3 regions of the Streptosporangium sp. NPDC000095 genome follow, and region 3 is predicted to be linked to each of the others. Evidence: riboswitches for the same ligand, from Rfam matches in the RefSeq annotation. Region 3 holds a riboswitch; each other region holds the start of a gene.
What was found. A riboswitch is a leader RNA that binds a small molecule or an ion and turns the genes downstream of it on or off. The one in region 3 is predicted to bind cyclic di-AMP.

Region 1: another riboswitch for cyclic di-AMP. It lies ahead of ACFY3V_RS28290 (NlpC/P60 family protein); the one in region 3 lies ahead of ACFY3V_RS27185 (C40 family peptidase).
Region 2: another riboswitch for cyclic di-AMP. It lies ahead of ACFY3V_RS10790 (hypothetical protein); the one in region 3 lies ahead of ACFY3V_RS27185 (C40 family peptidase).

The regions. Positions count from the first base shown of each region.
Region 1 covers NZ_JBIAZS010000014.1:113,298-117,573, reverse strand. Annotated here, with positions in the region: gene ACFY3V_RS28300 (RDD family protein) at 145-1,239, opposite strand; gene ACFY3V_RS28295 (amino-acid N-acetyltransferase) at 1,468-2,145, opposite strand; cyclic di-AMP (ydaO/yuaA leader) riboswitch at 2,481-2,628, shown strand; gene ACFY3V_RS28290 (NlpC/P60 family protein) at 2,634-3,683, shown strand; gene ACFY3V_RS28285 (LuxR C-terminal-related transcriptional regulator) at 3,761-3,961, opposite strand.
Region 2 covers NZ_JBIAZS010000003.1:539,060-543,335, forward strand. Annotated here, with positions in the region: gene ACFY3V_RS10785 (hypothetical protein) at 291-548, shown strand; gene ACFY3V_RS10790 (hypothetical protein) at 1,117-2,091, opposite strand; cyclic di-AMP (ydaO/yuaA leader) riboswitch at 2,095-2,231, opposite strand; gene galT (galactose-1-phosphate uridylyltransferase) at 2,304-3,383, opposite strand; gene ACFY3V_RS10800 (DeoR/GlpR family DNA-binding transcription regulator) at 3,380-4,180, opposite strand; gene ACFY3V_RS10805 (metal-dependent phosphohydrolase) at 4,265-4,276, opposite strand, start outside.
Region 3 covers NZ_JBIAZS010000013.1:178,348-182,623, forward strand. Annotated here, with positions in the region: gene serA (phosphoglycerate dehydrogenase) at 1-1,479, shown strand, start outside; gene ACFY3V_RS27185 (C40 family peptidase) at 2,086-2,694, opposite strand; cyclic di-AMP (ydaO/yuaA leader) riboswitch at 2,682-2,900, opposite strand; gene ACFY3V_RS27190 (3-isopropylmalate dehydrogenase) at 3,056-4,102, shown strand; gene ACFY3V_RS27195 (branched-chain amino acid aminotransferase) at 4,276-4,276, shown strand, end outside.

The sequences.
Region 1 (4,276 bases), on a different contig from region 3:
CGTTGCTCAGGGCGCGGCAAATGGTTTTGAGGCTTCCGCGCCCCGGCCCCCGAGACCCTTACGGACCCCTAAGGGCCCCCGTTTTCTCACCCGCGCACGAAAACGGGGCCGGCGGTTGAACCGCCGGCCCCGTTATTCAGGGGACTACTTGATCTTGACGACGACCGTCCCCGCCACCTTGTCGTGCAGGGCCTGCTGCAGCGGCTTGTCCCACAGCAGCCACAGGACGTTCACGAGGCTGAAGATGTTGAAGAGGAAGCCCACGAAGGGGATCCAGCTCAGGAACTGCGGGCCGAACATCACCCCGGCGCGCTTGACCGCCATGTCGGAGCCGAGCCCACCGGGCGGCAGGGCACTGCCGACCGGCACGACCTTGATGCCCATGACCATCTTGCCGACCGTCTGGCCGCCCCTGCTGAGCATGAGGAACTCGTAGGCCATGTAGATCGCCGCGCTGACCAACGCGATGAGGAGCCCGGCGAGGAAGGTCCCGCTCCCCTCCGTGATCGACGTGCCGTCGAAGGTGGGGGCGGTCACGAGCATCGCGGTCAGCACCAGGCTGATGATGACCCCCGGGATCGCCAGGATGATCCCGTCGACCAGCCTCGCCAGCAGACGCTGCCACCACTCCGCGAGCGGGGCGGGCGCCCCGGGAGGACCGCCGTACGGCTGGCCGTAGCCCTGCTGCCCGTAGCCGGGCTGCTGGCCGTAGCCCTGCTGGCCGTAGTCGGGCTGCTGGCCGTAACCCTGCTGGCCGTACTGCTGCCCGTAGTCCGGCTGCTGACCGTAGCCGGGCTGCTGGGCCCCCTGCTGGCCGTAGCCCGGCTGCTGGCCGTAAGCCTGCTGGCCGTAACCGGGCTGGGACTGCTGACCGTAGCCCGACTGCTCGTGGGACGCCTGCTGGCCGTAACCGGGCTGCTGCCCGTACGACCCCGTCCCGCCCTGCTGGCCGTACCCGCCGGTCCCGCCCTGCTGGCCATAACTGGGCTGCTGGCCGTAACCCTGCTGCTGGGACTGCTGGCCGTAGCCGGGCTGCTGCTGCCCGTACGACCCCGTCCCGCCCTGCTGGCCGTAACCCTGCTGCTGGGACTGCTGCCCGTAGTCGGGCTGCTGGCCGTAACCCTGCTGGCCGTAACCGGGCTGCTGGCCGTAGCCCTGCTGCCCGTAACCCTGGCCGTAGCCGGGCTGGCTCTGTCCTGGGCCGGTGTTCGGCTGTGAGGCCTCCGACCGATATCCCATGACCGTTACGTCGGGATCGAGTTCGCCAGCGGCTCGACCCGCGTTGTGCTGTCCGTAATCCGGGTGTCCCGACGGTGTGCGATCGCGGTCGGGATCATCCTGTGGATACGGCGGCTGTCCGGTGCTCACCGCGTCACCTCACTTAGACTGCGCATGTGGCAAATGTCAGACGCACATGCTTGCTGCTGCACAAGGTATCGACATAGGTATCGACAGTCACCTTTCCGATCAGTCAGCTCCAAAGTCATCACAGTCGGGCTCACGTGTCAGGTGGAGCAGCATCCGGGTGTTTCCCAAGGTGTTGGGCTTGACGTGCTCCAGATCGAGAAACTCCGCCACGCCCTCGTCGTAGGAGGCGAGAAGCTCCGCGTAGACCGCGGGAGCGACGGGCGTGCCCTGGATCTCGCGGAAACCGTGCCTGGCGAAGAAGTCGACCTCGAAGGTGAGGCAGAAGACCCGGCGCAGGCCCAGCTCCGCGGCCGTGCGAATGAGGGCGGAGACGATCCGGTGGCCGATTCCCATCCCGCGACGGGTCGGATCGACGGCCACGGTGCGGATCTCGGCCAGATCCTCCCAGAGGACGTGGAGAGCCCCGCAGCCGATGACCGCCCCCTCGGCGTCGGTGGCGACCCAGAACTCCTGAACGTCCTCGTACAGGGTGACGGTGGCCTTCTCCAGCAGGCGGGGGCCGACGCCGCCGTAGGTGTCGACGAGCCGCCTGATCGCGCGGACGTCCGGGGTCCGGGCACGACGGACCGAGACCTCGGCGGCCTTGGCGATCTCCGCGACCTCGGCCGCCGCGGGCAGGGGCGGGTCAGGCTCCGCCCCCTCGGGTCCCGCGCGTCGCTCCCCGCCGCCCGGGGTGCTCACGACCGGCACGGGAGAATGCTCAGCAAGCTGCTCCATGACCGTTCAGCGTACGTCCTCACCGGTCTTCAATTACGGCTCCTCCTTAACTCGCGGCACACCCCCCTCACATGACCGCCGGTAATCGCTTTACCACACTGGGCGCGCGGCATCTCACGTGTGCCACAACTCACCTTTGGTACGGTCCCGGACCTGGGAAGACCTTCCCCGCACCCCCCGCCGGGGAGGTAAAGGCAGCGTAATGGCCATGTTGATCATATTGACATGTGATCTTTCCGTGACACTTCAGTTGCGGAACCTCCACTGAATTCGCAGTTCTGGTTGAGCAGGAACCACGGGTGCACTAATCTCCGTGCTCGATGTCAGAGACGTAAAAGCCTGACCCGCCGAATCCCTCACCACGGGGAACCGGGGACCCACCACGTCCTTGGGGGTGAATCCGAGTGCCACCGGCGCACTCGGTAGGGCTGCCTCCGGCCCGAACCCGTCAGCTAACCCGGTAGGCGGCCGAGGAGAGGAGCCCGTTGGTGAAGCGCGAGCGCGACCGCGGAGGAAAGAACGCGGGCGACGACGCCCGCCGTCGAGAACGCGCGCCGCGCGGGCTGCGCCGCCGCATGGCGGTGATCGGCCTGGCATTCGCCACCCTCACTCTCGGCACACCGACGGTCGCGGCCACCGCCGACCCCGAACCCAGCCTCCAGCAGCTGGCCAAGCAGGCCGAGAAACTGCACGAGGAGATCGGCGTCCTCGCCGAGCGGTACAACGGCGAGCGGGTCAAGCTCAGGCAGGCCCAGCGGGCCGCGGAGAGCGCCGAGAAGATCCTCGCGTCGAGCGAGTCGGAGCTGGCCTCCCGTCGCACCAAGGCCACCCTCCTGGCGCAGAGCACCTACATGTCGGGCGGCCTGAACTCCGGACTCGCCTTCACACAGGCGACGGACCCCGACACCTTCCTCGATCAGGCCACCACCAACTACGCGCTCCAGCAGCAGCAGAGCGAGGAGGTCGCCCAGGTCGCCCGGGCGATCGAGGCCGCCGAGCGGGCGAAGGCCGGCGCCAAGGCGAGGACGTCGGAGGTCAAGAAGCTCCTGGCGGAGATCGACGGCAACCGGACCAAGATCGAGCGTCTGGTCGCGCGGGTCGAGAGCGACCTGTTCAGCGAGGTGCGTGCCAGGGCCGTCGGCAACAGGGGCGCCCGGGTGAAGACCAACGTGCCCATCGTGGGCAGCGGCAAGGCCGCGGAGGCGACCCGCTGGGCGCTCACCCAGCAGCTCAAGCCGTACGTCTGGGGCGCCGAGGGTCCCAACTCCTTCGACTGCTCCGGGCTGGTCATGTGGGCCTACCAGAAGGTCGGCATCAGCCTGCCGCACTACACCGGCGACCAGTGGACCGCCGGCACCCACGTCTCCAGGAAAGAGCTACGCCCCGGAGACCTGGTCTTCTTCTACAGCGACCTGCACCATGTCGGGATCTACATCGGCGCGGGCCTGATGGTCCACGCGCCCCGGACGGGTGACGTCGTCCACATCACCACGATCGACAACCGGCCCTTTGTCGGAGGCGTCCGCATCGCCGCCTGAGCGTGCCCCACCCCGCCCCCCTGCCCTGTCCGCACGCGTGCCCGGCCCGACCTGCCGGGCACGCGTGCGGTGCCGTGTCAGATCAGGCGACGGCGTGCGGCCCAGGCGACGGCCTCGATCGCCGTGGCGACACCGATGCGGTCGCAGATGCCTCTCAGCCTGCGCCTGACGGTCCGCCCGCTGATGTCGAGGCGACGCCCCACCCGATCGACCGTGACACCCTTGGCGAGCTCAGCCAGCAGCACGAGATCGTCATCGCTGAGACCGATATCGCTCATGCCCAGGGGGCTGTCGCCATGGCGTGAATCCACTTCTGGATATGCCATCAAGAGTCACTCCCCCCACTCTGGAAACCGGGTGCGAGACGCCGGAAATGAATACCGTCCGCCAGGAACGGTAAACGCCTTGTTCAAAGGTCGTCAAGTTCCGCTCTTCATAGCGCGCGTCCAGTATTGACATAGTAGGCGCTACATGAAGTACTCATGATATGTCAGTGCCTTTGCGGCTATGTCATGACCCATCCCGAGCACGAGCCGGCAGGTACCCCTGGCTGCGGTGATCGAAGTCCTGGCAGAACAAGGTTTCGCGGGAGC
Region 2 (4,276 bases), on a different contig from region 3:
CTGCTTGCTGGTCGCTACAATTCCCTTCCCTTCAAGCGTTTTTCGAGTTTTGCGCCGACCGAAATCTATACGACCTTGGTATATTCAGAGAATATGGTCGGCATACGGGCGCTGGATCCTGCCGGGTCCTGCGCGCCAGGTGATGACGGTGCGGACATGGTCGGGCCCGTGCCTGGATCGACCAGTGGAACCTGATCTCGGCTGAACCCGCGCCCGGTCCTGCAACAGGCTCAAGCGGGCCACTGCGAGCCGGCGACCTGGAAGGTGACCGATCGTTTCTTTCCGAACCCGTGACGGTCGTGCCTCCCGACGTCAAGATGGTTCGGATCAAGACCCATGCTCACACCGGCACCGGATTTCATGAATGCTCCAACACGTATGCGTTCCGACACCCGGCAGACGTGCGGGCGGTGGGCTACTTCAGGAACCACGCTCGGACGAGGGTAACGCTAATCAAGATCAAAGCGTTCTATACGAATGGCTTCGACGGGAATGCGCTGATCGCCCCGGCCATCAATAACAGCAATGGCTCTTTCCGTAAGGATTGAATAACCAATGGTTATGCGCCTCGATGATGAGGTGATTTCAGAGAAATAATTCGGGCAGTTGCGGATATCCGGTACGCCGCCCGTGGCGTTTCGGGCCTTTCGGGAGAACTCGCCGAAGGCCGGAGAGAAAGACGCGGAGCCTCCGGTGGATGAGTTCTCATCACAAGAAGCCGCAGCGGTGCGGCTTTGGACGAGGGAAGGATCGCCTGCCGCAAGTGCCTGGGCCCGGGACCGATGGATCCGGCGAGGGCGTCGTCCGGCTCGGGAACCGCTGGGTGACCGGGTGGTGCCGGATGCGAAAAGCCGGCCTCCAATCTGTCTTCGTTGGTCGCCCCCCTGCCGCGCCGGGTGACCTACGGGCGCAACCGGGCCACCTCCCATCCGTCACTCGATCAACTGGTCGGACTCAGGACCTGCTCGTCCAGGGGAACCCGTCCTGCGCGTCCGTGCAGGACTCCGCCGCCCTACGCTCTATCGCGCGCCAACCGAAGATCATGAAGCGGGAAGTCCGCGAAGTGTCCTGAGAGGACCTTGCGACAAGATCACCGCAGGGCAGAAGTCTGGTGGTTCAGTACATCGAGATGTGCGGATGGTCGAAGTGGTTGGCCGTGATGCCGCCTCGGTTCGACATGAACCTCCAGCCGGAGCCGTGGTTGATGCGCTGGCGCCAGATCACGTACTTCACGCCGAGTTTGGCCTTGTTCTTGATGGCCCAGGCGGCGATCTCGTCGCCGAGCGCGAGGTTGGCGGCCGTGGGCATCGCGCCACCGGCGCTCATCATGAAGTCGCAGGCGCGGCCCAGAGGATGCTCGCCGCCGTCGTTGACGGCCCGGTAGCAGCCGACCGAGTACGGCAGGTTGAAGCGCCTCATGACGGCGTCGCGCATGATCCGGGTGCGGTCGGTGATGTTGTCGGGGCCGGTGGGCAGTTGCGGCGCCCAGCTGCCGTCGGCGCGACGGCCGGAACCGGTGGGGGCGAGCCGGTCGAGCTTGTTCTTCATGTCGCGGATCAGCTTCTCGGCCTTCTCTCGCTGCGCCTGCACCTCCTTGGCCTCGTCGCCGATCTCGTCGGTGAGCCTGGCGGCCGTCTCGGCCGCCCGCTTCCTGCGGTCGATGCTGTTGACGAAGCCCTCCAGGTGGGCGGCCTGCTGGGCGGTGAGCTGCTCCATCACCGCGGCGGCGCCCATGTCGCCGGAGAACATCAGCGCGGGCAGCCCTCCGCCGCTGCTCTGGTAGCGCAACTGGACGATGGAGTCGACCTCCCGCTTGGCCTCGACGTAGGTCTTCTCGGCCTTTTCCAGGTTCTGCTTGGCGACGATCTCGGCCTTCTGCGCCATCTTGAGCGACTCGCGGGTGGCCGCGTAGGTCTCGATCAGCTTGTCGACCTGCTTGCCGAGCTTGGCCAGCTCGGCGCGGAGCTTGGCCTCGGTGGGCTTGGGGTCCGCGCTTCCGGCGGTGGGGGCGCCGATGGTGAACACGACGATCGAGCTCAGGCAGAGGGCCAGAGACGCACGCCGACGGAACGTGGGGGACGGGGCCGCCACGCACTCTCCTCTCCTTACGCCTACCGGGTTAGCTGACGGGTTCGGGCTGGAGGAAGCCCTTCCACCGAAGTGGTTTCACCCCAGGTGCGGTGGTTCCCCGGCTCCCGGGCAAGGTGCCCGGGATTAGGCAAATCAGCGTTTACAGCCGATGTGGGAAGGATAGTAGTGGTAAACAGCAGGTCATGCGACCTCAAGACGAGACCAAGTGGTAATCAGTTCGTGACAACAGAGCGCAGCAGTTGTGCTGTCGCCTCGGGCGACACGTCGTTCACGAAGGCGCCCATCGCCGACTCCGACCCGGCGAGGTATTTCAGCTTGTCCGGCGCGCGGCGGATGCTGAACAGCTCCATGTGCGCGTACGACAGATCGCGGCCGGTGGAGACCGGTGCCTGGTGCCAGGCCGCGACGTACGGCATGGGCACGCCGAAGATCCCGTCGAGGCGGCGGAGCACGTCGGTGTAGAGGGGGCCGAACGCCGCGCGTTCCCCGGCGTCCAGCGCGACCAGGTCGGGGACCCTGCGGTGCGGGTAGAGGTGGACCTCCACGGGCCAGCGCGCCGCGGCGGGGACGAAGGCCGTCCAGTGCTCGTTCGAGCCCACCACCCGGATCTCGGCCGCACGCTCCGCGGCCAGGACGTCGGCGAACAGGTTGCCGCCCGTCCGCTCCCTGTGGCGCTCGGCCGCCCCGAGGGTGAGCCTGGTGCGCGGGGTCACGTAGGGGTACGCGTAGATCTGGCCGTGCGGGTGGGCCAGGGTGATGCCGATCTCCGCCCCCCGGTTCTCGAAGCAGAAGACCTGCTCCACGCCGGGCGTCGCCGACAGCTCCGCCGTACGGTCGACCCAGGCCTCCATGACCAGTTCGACCCGCTCGGGGGAGAGCCGCGAGAACGCGGAGTCGTGCTCGGAGGTGAAGCAGACCACCTCGCACCTGCCGACCCCCGGACGGACCTCGCTCAACCCTCCGATCGGCCGGTGGTCGCCCGGCTGGGCGGAGAACGAGGGGAACCGGTTCTCGAAGACCACCACCTCGTAGTCGGAGGAGGGGACCTCGGTGAGATTGCCCGGAGTCGAGGGACAGAGCGGGCACTCGTTAACGGGGGGAAGGAAGGTGCGGCCCTGGCGGTGCCCGGCCACCGCGATCCACTCCTCGGTGAGCGGGTCGTAGCGCAGCTCGGAGGCGGCGGGACGGGGCGGCAGGTCGCGCCGGTCGGGTGCCGTGCGGTCGGCGTCGTCGCGCCGGTCGAAGTAGAAAAGCTCCCGGCCGTCGGCCAGGTGGGTGATCGTACGCTTCATCGGCCGGCGATCTCGCTCTCGCGCTGGGGGTCGGTGATGATCATCTCGCCCACCGAGGCGGCGAGCTCCTCGCGGGCCTTCTCGGTCATGCCGGAGTCGGTGACCACGATGTGGGCCTCGGCCAGCTCGGCGATCGTGCTGATGCCGACCGTGCCCCACTTGGTGTGGTCGGCGAGCACCACCAGGCGGTGCGCGGAGGCGACCAGTTCGCGGTTGGTCTCGGCCTCGAGCAGGTTGGGGGTGGTGAACCCGGCGCGGGTGCTCATACCGTGCACGCCGAGGAAGAGGGTGTCGACGTGCAGGCCGCGGATCGCCGAGACCGCGACCGGACCGACCAGCGCGTCGGAGGGGGTGCGGACCCCGCCGGTCAGCACGACCGTCTGGTCGGCCCTGGGGGAGCGGTGGAAGACGTCGGCGACCCGGATCGAGTTGGTGATCACGGTCAGCTCGGGCACGTCGACGAGATGGTGGGCGAGCGTCCAGGTCGTGGTGCCCGCGGAGAGCGCGACGGCGGTGGCCGGCCGGACGAGCCGGGCGGCGTGCCGGGCGATCGTCTCCTTCTCCGCCTGCTGGCGCACCGACTTGGCGGCGAAACCCGGCTCTTCGGTCGAGCCCGGCCCGGCGGCGGTGGCGCCACCGTGGACCTTCTCCACCAGGCCGCGCTCGGAGAGCACCTCGAGGTCGCGCCGGATCGTCATGTCGGACACGCCGAGCTCCCGGACGAGATCGGCGACCCTGACCCCGCCGCTGCCGCGCACCCTTTCCAGGATCGCCTGCTGTCGCTGCTGGGCGAGCATCGCCTCACTCCCCTTAATCCATCAGATTCCACCAAAATACCACGACCAGGTGGGGGAGGTTGTTGGATTGTGGTGGCCGGCCGCTCACAGTCGATC
Region 3 (4,276 bases):
CTGCCCGCCCTCGCCGACGTGGACGCGCTCATCGTGCGCAGCGCCACGCAGGTCGACGCCGAGGCGATCGCCAACGCTCCCAGGCTCCGCGTCGTCGCCCGCGCGGGCGTCGGCCTGGACAACGTCGATGTGGAGGCCGCCACCAAGGCCGGTGTCATGGTCGTCAACGCGCCGACCTCCAACATCACCAGCGCCGCCGAGCACACCGTCGCCCTCATCCTCGCCTCCGCCCGCAACGTCGCCCAGGCGCACTCCGCGCTCAAGGGCGGCGAGTGGAAGCGCTCGAAGTACACCGGGGTGGAGCTCGACGAGAAGGTCGTCGCGATCCTCGGCCTCGGCAAGATCGGCCAGCTGGTCGCGCAGCGCCTCCAGCCGTTCGGCGTCGAACTGATCGCCTACGACCCCTACCTGCAGCCGGCCCGCGCCGCGCAGATGGGCGTCCGGCTGGTCTCGCTCGAGGAGGCCCTGAGCGAGGCCGACTTCATCACGGTGCACCTGCCCAAGTCCAAGGAGACCATCGGTCTCATCGGCGACAGGGAGCTCCACGCGGTCAAGCCGAACGTGCGCCTCATCAACGTCGCCCGGGGCGGCATCATCGACGAGAACGCCCTCTACTCCGCCCTCAAGGAGGGCCGCGTCGCCGGCGCCGGCATCGACGTGTTCCCCAAGGAGCCGGTCACCGACAGCCCGCTCTTCGAGCTCGACCAGGTCGTCGTCACCCCGCACCTGGGCGCCTCCACCCACGAGGCCCAGGAGAAGGCGGGCACCCAGGTCGCGCGCAGCGTGAAGCTCGCCCTCGCCGGGGAGTTCGTGCCGGACGCGGTCAACGTCCAGGGCGGTGCCGTCGCCGAGGACGTCAAGCCGGGCCTGCCGCTCGCCGAGAAGCTCGGCCGGGTGTTCACCGCCCTCGCGGGCGAGGTCGCCACCAAGCTCGACGTCGAGGTGCGCGGTGAGATCGCCTCCCACGACGTCCGCGTGCTGGAGCTGGCCGCGCTCAAGGGCGTCTTCACCGACGTGGTCGAGGACTCGGTCACCTACGTCAACGCCCCGCTGCTGGCCAAGGACCGGGGGGTGTCGGTCGAGCTGGTCACCAGCTCCGAGAGCCCCGACTGGCGCAACGTCGTGACGGTCCGCGGCGTCCTCGCCGACGGCCGCACGGTCTCGGTCTCCGGCACCCTGTCCGGGCCGAGGCAGATCACGAAGATCGTCGAGGTCAACGGCTACCAGATGGAGATCGAGCCCACCGACCACCTGTCGTTCTTCACCTACACCGACCGTCCCGGCATCGTCGGCGTGGTCGGCCGTATTCTCGGCGACCACTCGATCAACATCGCCTCGATGCAGGTGGCCCGGGACGCCAAGGGCGGCAAGGCGCTGATCGCCCTCACCGTCGACACCGCGATCCCGGCCGAGGTGATCGACCAGATCGGCGCGGAGATCGGCGCCGACAGCGGCCGCTCGGCCGACCTGGCCGACTAGCCCCGTTTCCCGCGCGTGCCGCGTCGTCGCGGGTCGGTGGCCCTTCCCGATCCAGGACGACATGCGATCACCCAGGACCGATCGGGGGACGTACGGGAAACACGGCCGTGGTCCACCGATGTGGCCGCCGCCCCGATGACCGGGGCGGCGGCCACATCTCGTCTCAGCATGTGAGAAGTGTGTACGCCGGGCGAGACGGCGTTTCCGTGGGCAGGTAGCCTGGAATGAAATGCGCCAGGTTCTCGTAATTCCTACCTGCCGCGGCGAGGCCTGACAGGGGCAGGCCGGCGACTCGCCGCGGTGTTGTGGCGCTTGCCGGCTCCAAGCCCCCGTCGCCGGTCCGTGATCCGGACCCTCGACATCAGGCCTGGTCGGAGTCCCGACCGGAGACTTGACCACCTTCCTTGCTCGCGTGCGACCGAGACGAGATTCGCCATGTACGACATGTATCCCTGGAACCGTCCCGAGGAGACAGAGGACGAGGCCACCGACGCGCTCCAGACCGCTCTGGACCGCAGGGACAACGGTGGTGCCCCCACCCGCTGAACCCGTTCTCGCCGCCACCGGGGCCTCCACGGCCTCCCGGCGGCGATCCGCCGGCGTGTCTCATCCGCCGGGCACGACTTCGGTCGCGAGCTCGACCCGCTTGGCGAGCTGGACCCCCTGCGGGTCGGGGCGGACCGCGCCGACGAAGGAGGCGCGGCGCCAGGAGCTGAGCTTCTCCTCCTTGACGACGTCGCCGCTTTGCGGGGCGTGAACCATGTAGCCGGGCTTTGTGATCATGCCGACGTGGCCGAGGCCGCTGAAGAAGGCCAGGTCACCGGCTCTGAGGTCCTTCCAGGCGATCTTCTTGGAGAAGGCGGCGTACTGGTCGTAGGTGACGCGGGGGAGTTTGATCCCGGCGGCGCCGTAGGCGCGGAGCATCAGGCCGGAGCAGTCGAAGCCGCCGTTGCCGGTGCCGCCCCAGACGTAGGGCGTTCCGCGCTTGGACATGGCCCACTGCACGGCCTTCTGCCAGGCGGGCCTGACGTCCATCGCCTTCAGCGTTTCCTTCAGCGTGGGGGTTTTGAGCGCTGCGGGTCCGGGGGCGGGGGGCGGGGAGGCGGCCAGGGCGGCGGTCGAGGTCGCGCACACCGCGGCGCCGGCGAGGATCAGGGAGGCGGAGATGGACAGGACGCGGGGGAGAACTGTGCCGGACAGGATGATTCCTTCCATAAGGCCGGCCGGGTGAGCTGTCGGGCTCGGGCGTGGAGGCCGCCCTACGGCGCGAGAACGCGCTGATTCGCCCCAAGGGATCCGCCTGATGACGACCGGGAACGCGCTCCGGGGGAGGGGCGGTGTTCTCGGGGGTGCGGTAGATCCCGTAAAGAGTGGTTCCCCGGCTCCGTGCGGGCCCGGTAAGGGGATGGCCCGTACGGATTAGGCAGTGATGTGAATGGGAGGACCATAACGAAACCTCCCTAAACGGTCAATAGGGAGCAAAAAAGGACAAAACGATCAGAGGGTCTGTCGTGCGAACACGTCCGCAGAATGAGACCGGTGTTCAATCGCCGAGACGGACCGGTAAGGTGCCTGCATGGATTCGCGTAACATTCGCCTGGCGGTCATCCCCGGGGACGGAATCGGAGTCGAGGTCGTCGCCGAAGGGCTGAAGGTCCTCGAAGCGGTCGGTACGAAGGTGGAGACCACCACCTACGACCTCGGCGCCAAGCGCTACCACGAAACCGGCGAGACCCTGCCGGACCCGGTCCTCGACGAACTGCGCGGATACGACGCGATCCTGCTCGGCGCGGTCGGCGACCCCAGCGTGCCCCCGGGCATCCTGGAGCGCGACCTGCTGCTCAAGCTCCGCTTCCAGCTCGACCACTACGTGAACCTGCGCCCGGTCAAGCTCTTCCCCGGCGTCGAGACGCCGCTGGGCGGATCCCGCCCCGAGGACATCGACATGATCGTCGTCCGCGAGGGCACCGAGGGCCCGTACGCCGGAGCGGGTGGCGTCATGCGCAGGGGCACGCCGCACGAGATCGCCACCCAGGAGTCGCTGAACACCGCCTACGGCGTCGAGCGCGTCGTGCGTTACGCCTTCGACAAGGCGCTCGGCCGCCCCCGCAAAAAGCTGACGCTGGTCCACAAGACCAACGTGCTCACCTACGCCGGCGACCTCTGGGCCCGCACCTTCGACCGCGTCGGCCTGGAATATCCCGAGGTCCAGACCGACTACTGCCACGTCGACGCGGCCTCGATGTTCTTCGTCAGCCAGCCGGAGCGCTTCGACGTGATCGTCACCGACAACCTCTTCGGTGACATCCTCACCGACATCGGCGCGGCGATCGCCGGCGGCATCGGTCTGGCGGCGAGCGGCAACGTCAACCCCGACCGCACCGCGCCGAGCATGTTCGAGCCGGTTCACGGCAGCGCCCCCGACATCGCGGGCCAGGGCAAGGCCGACCCGACCGCCACGATCCTGTCGGTCGCCATGCTCCTCGACCACCTCGGTATGGCCGCCGAGGCCACCAGGGTCGAGCAGGCCGTCGCCGACGACCTGGTCGAGCGGACGGCCGGCCGGGCCGGCCGGACCACCCACGAGATCGGCGACGACATCACCGCCCGAGTAGCCGGCTGAGGAAGCCGCCTCCCTCGACCCCGACGCGCCTGGCGGCTCACCTGAGCCGCCAGGCGCGTTTTTGTTTCTCCAGCACTGCCGGTTTTCGGCATGGATGGAGTAGTTTCCCGTTACCCGGTCCGACGCAGAATGGACCCAAGGGTAAGCCAGACCTCAAGAGAAGGATCCGTGCGA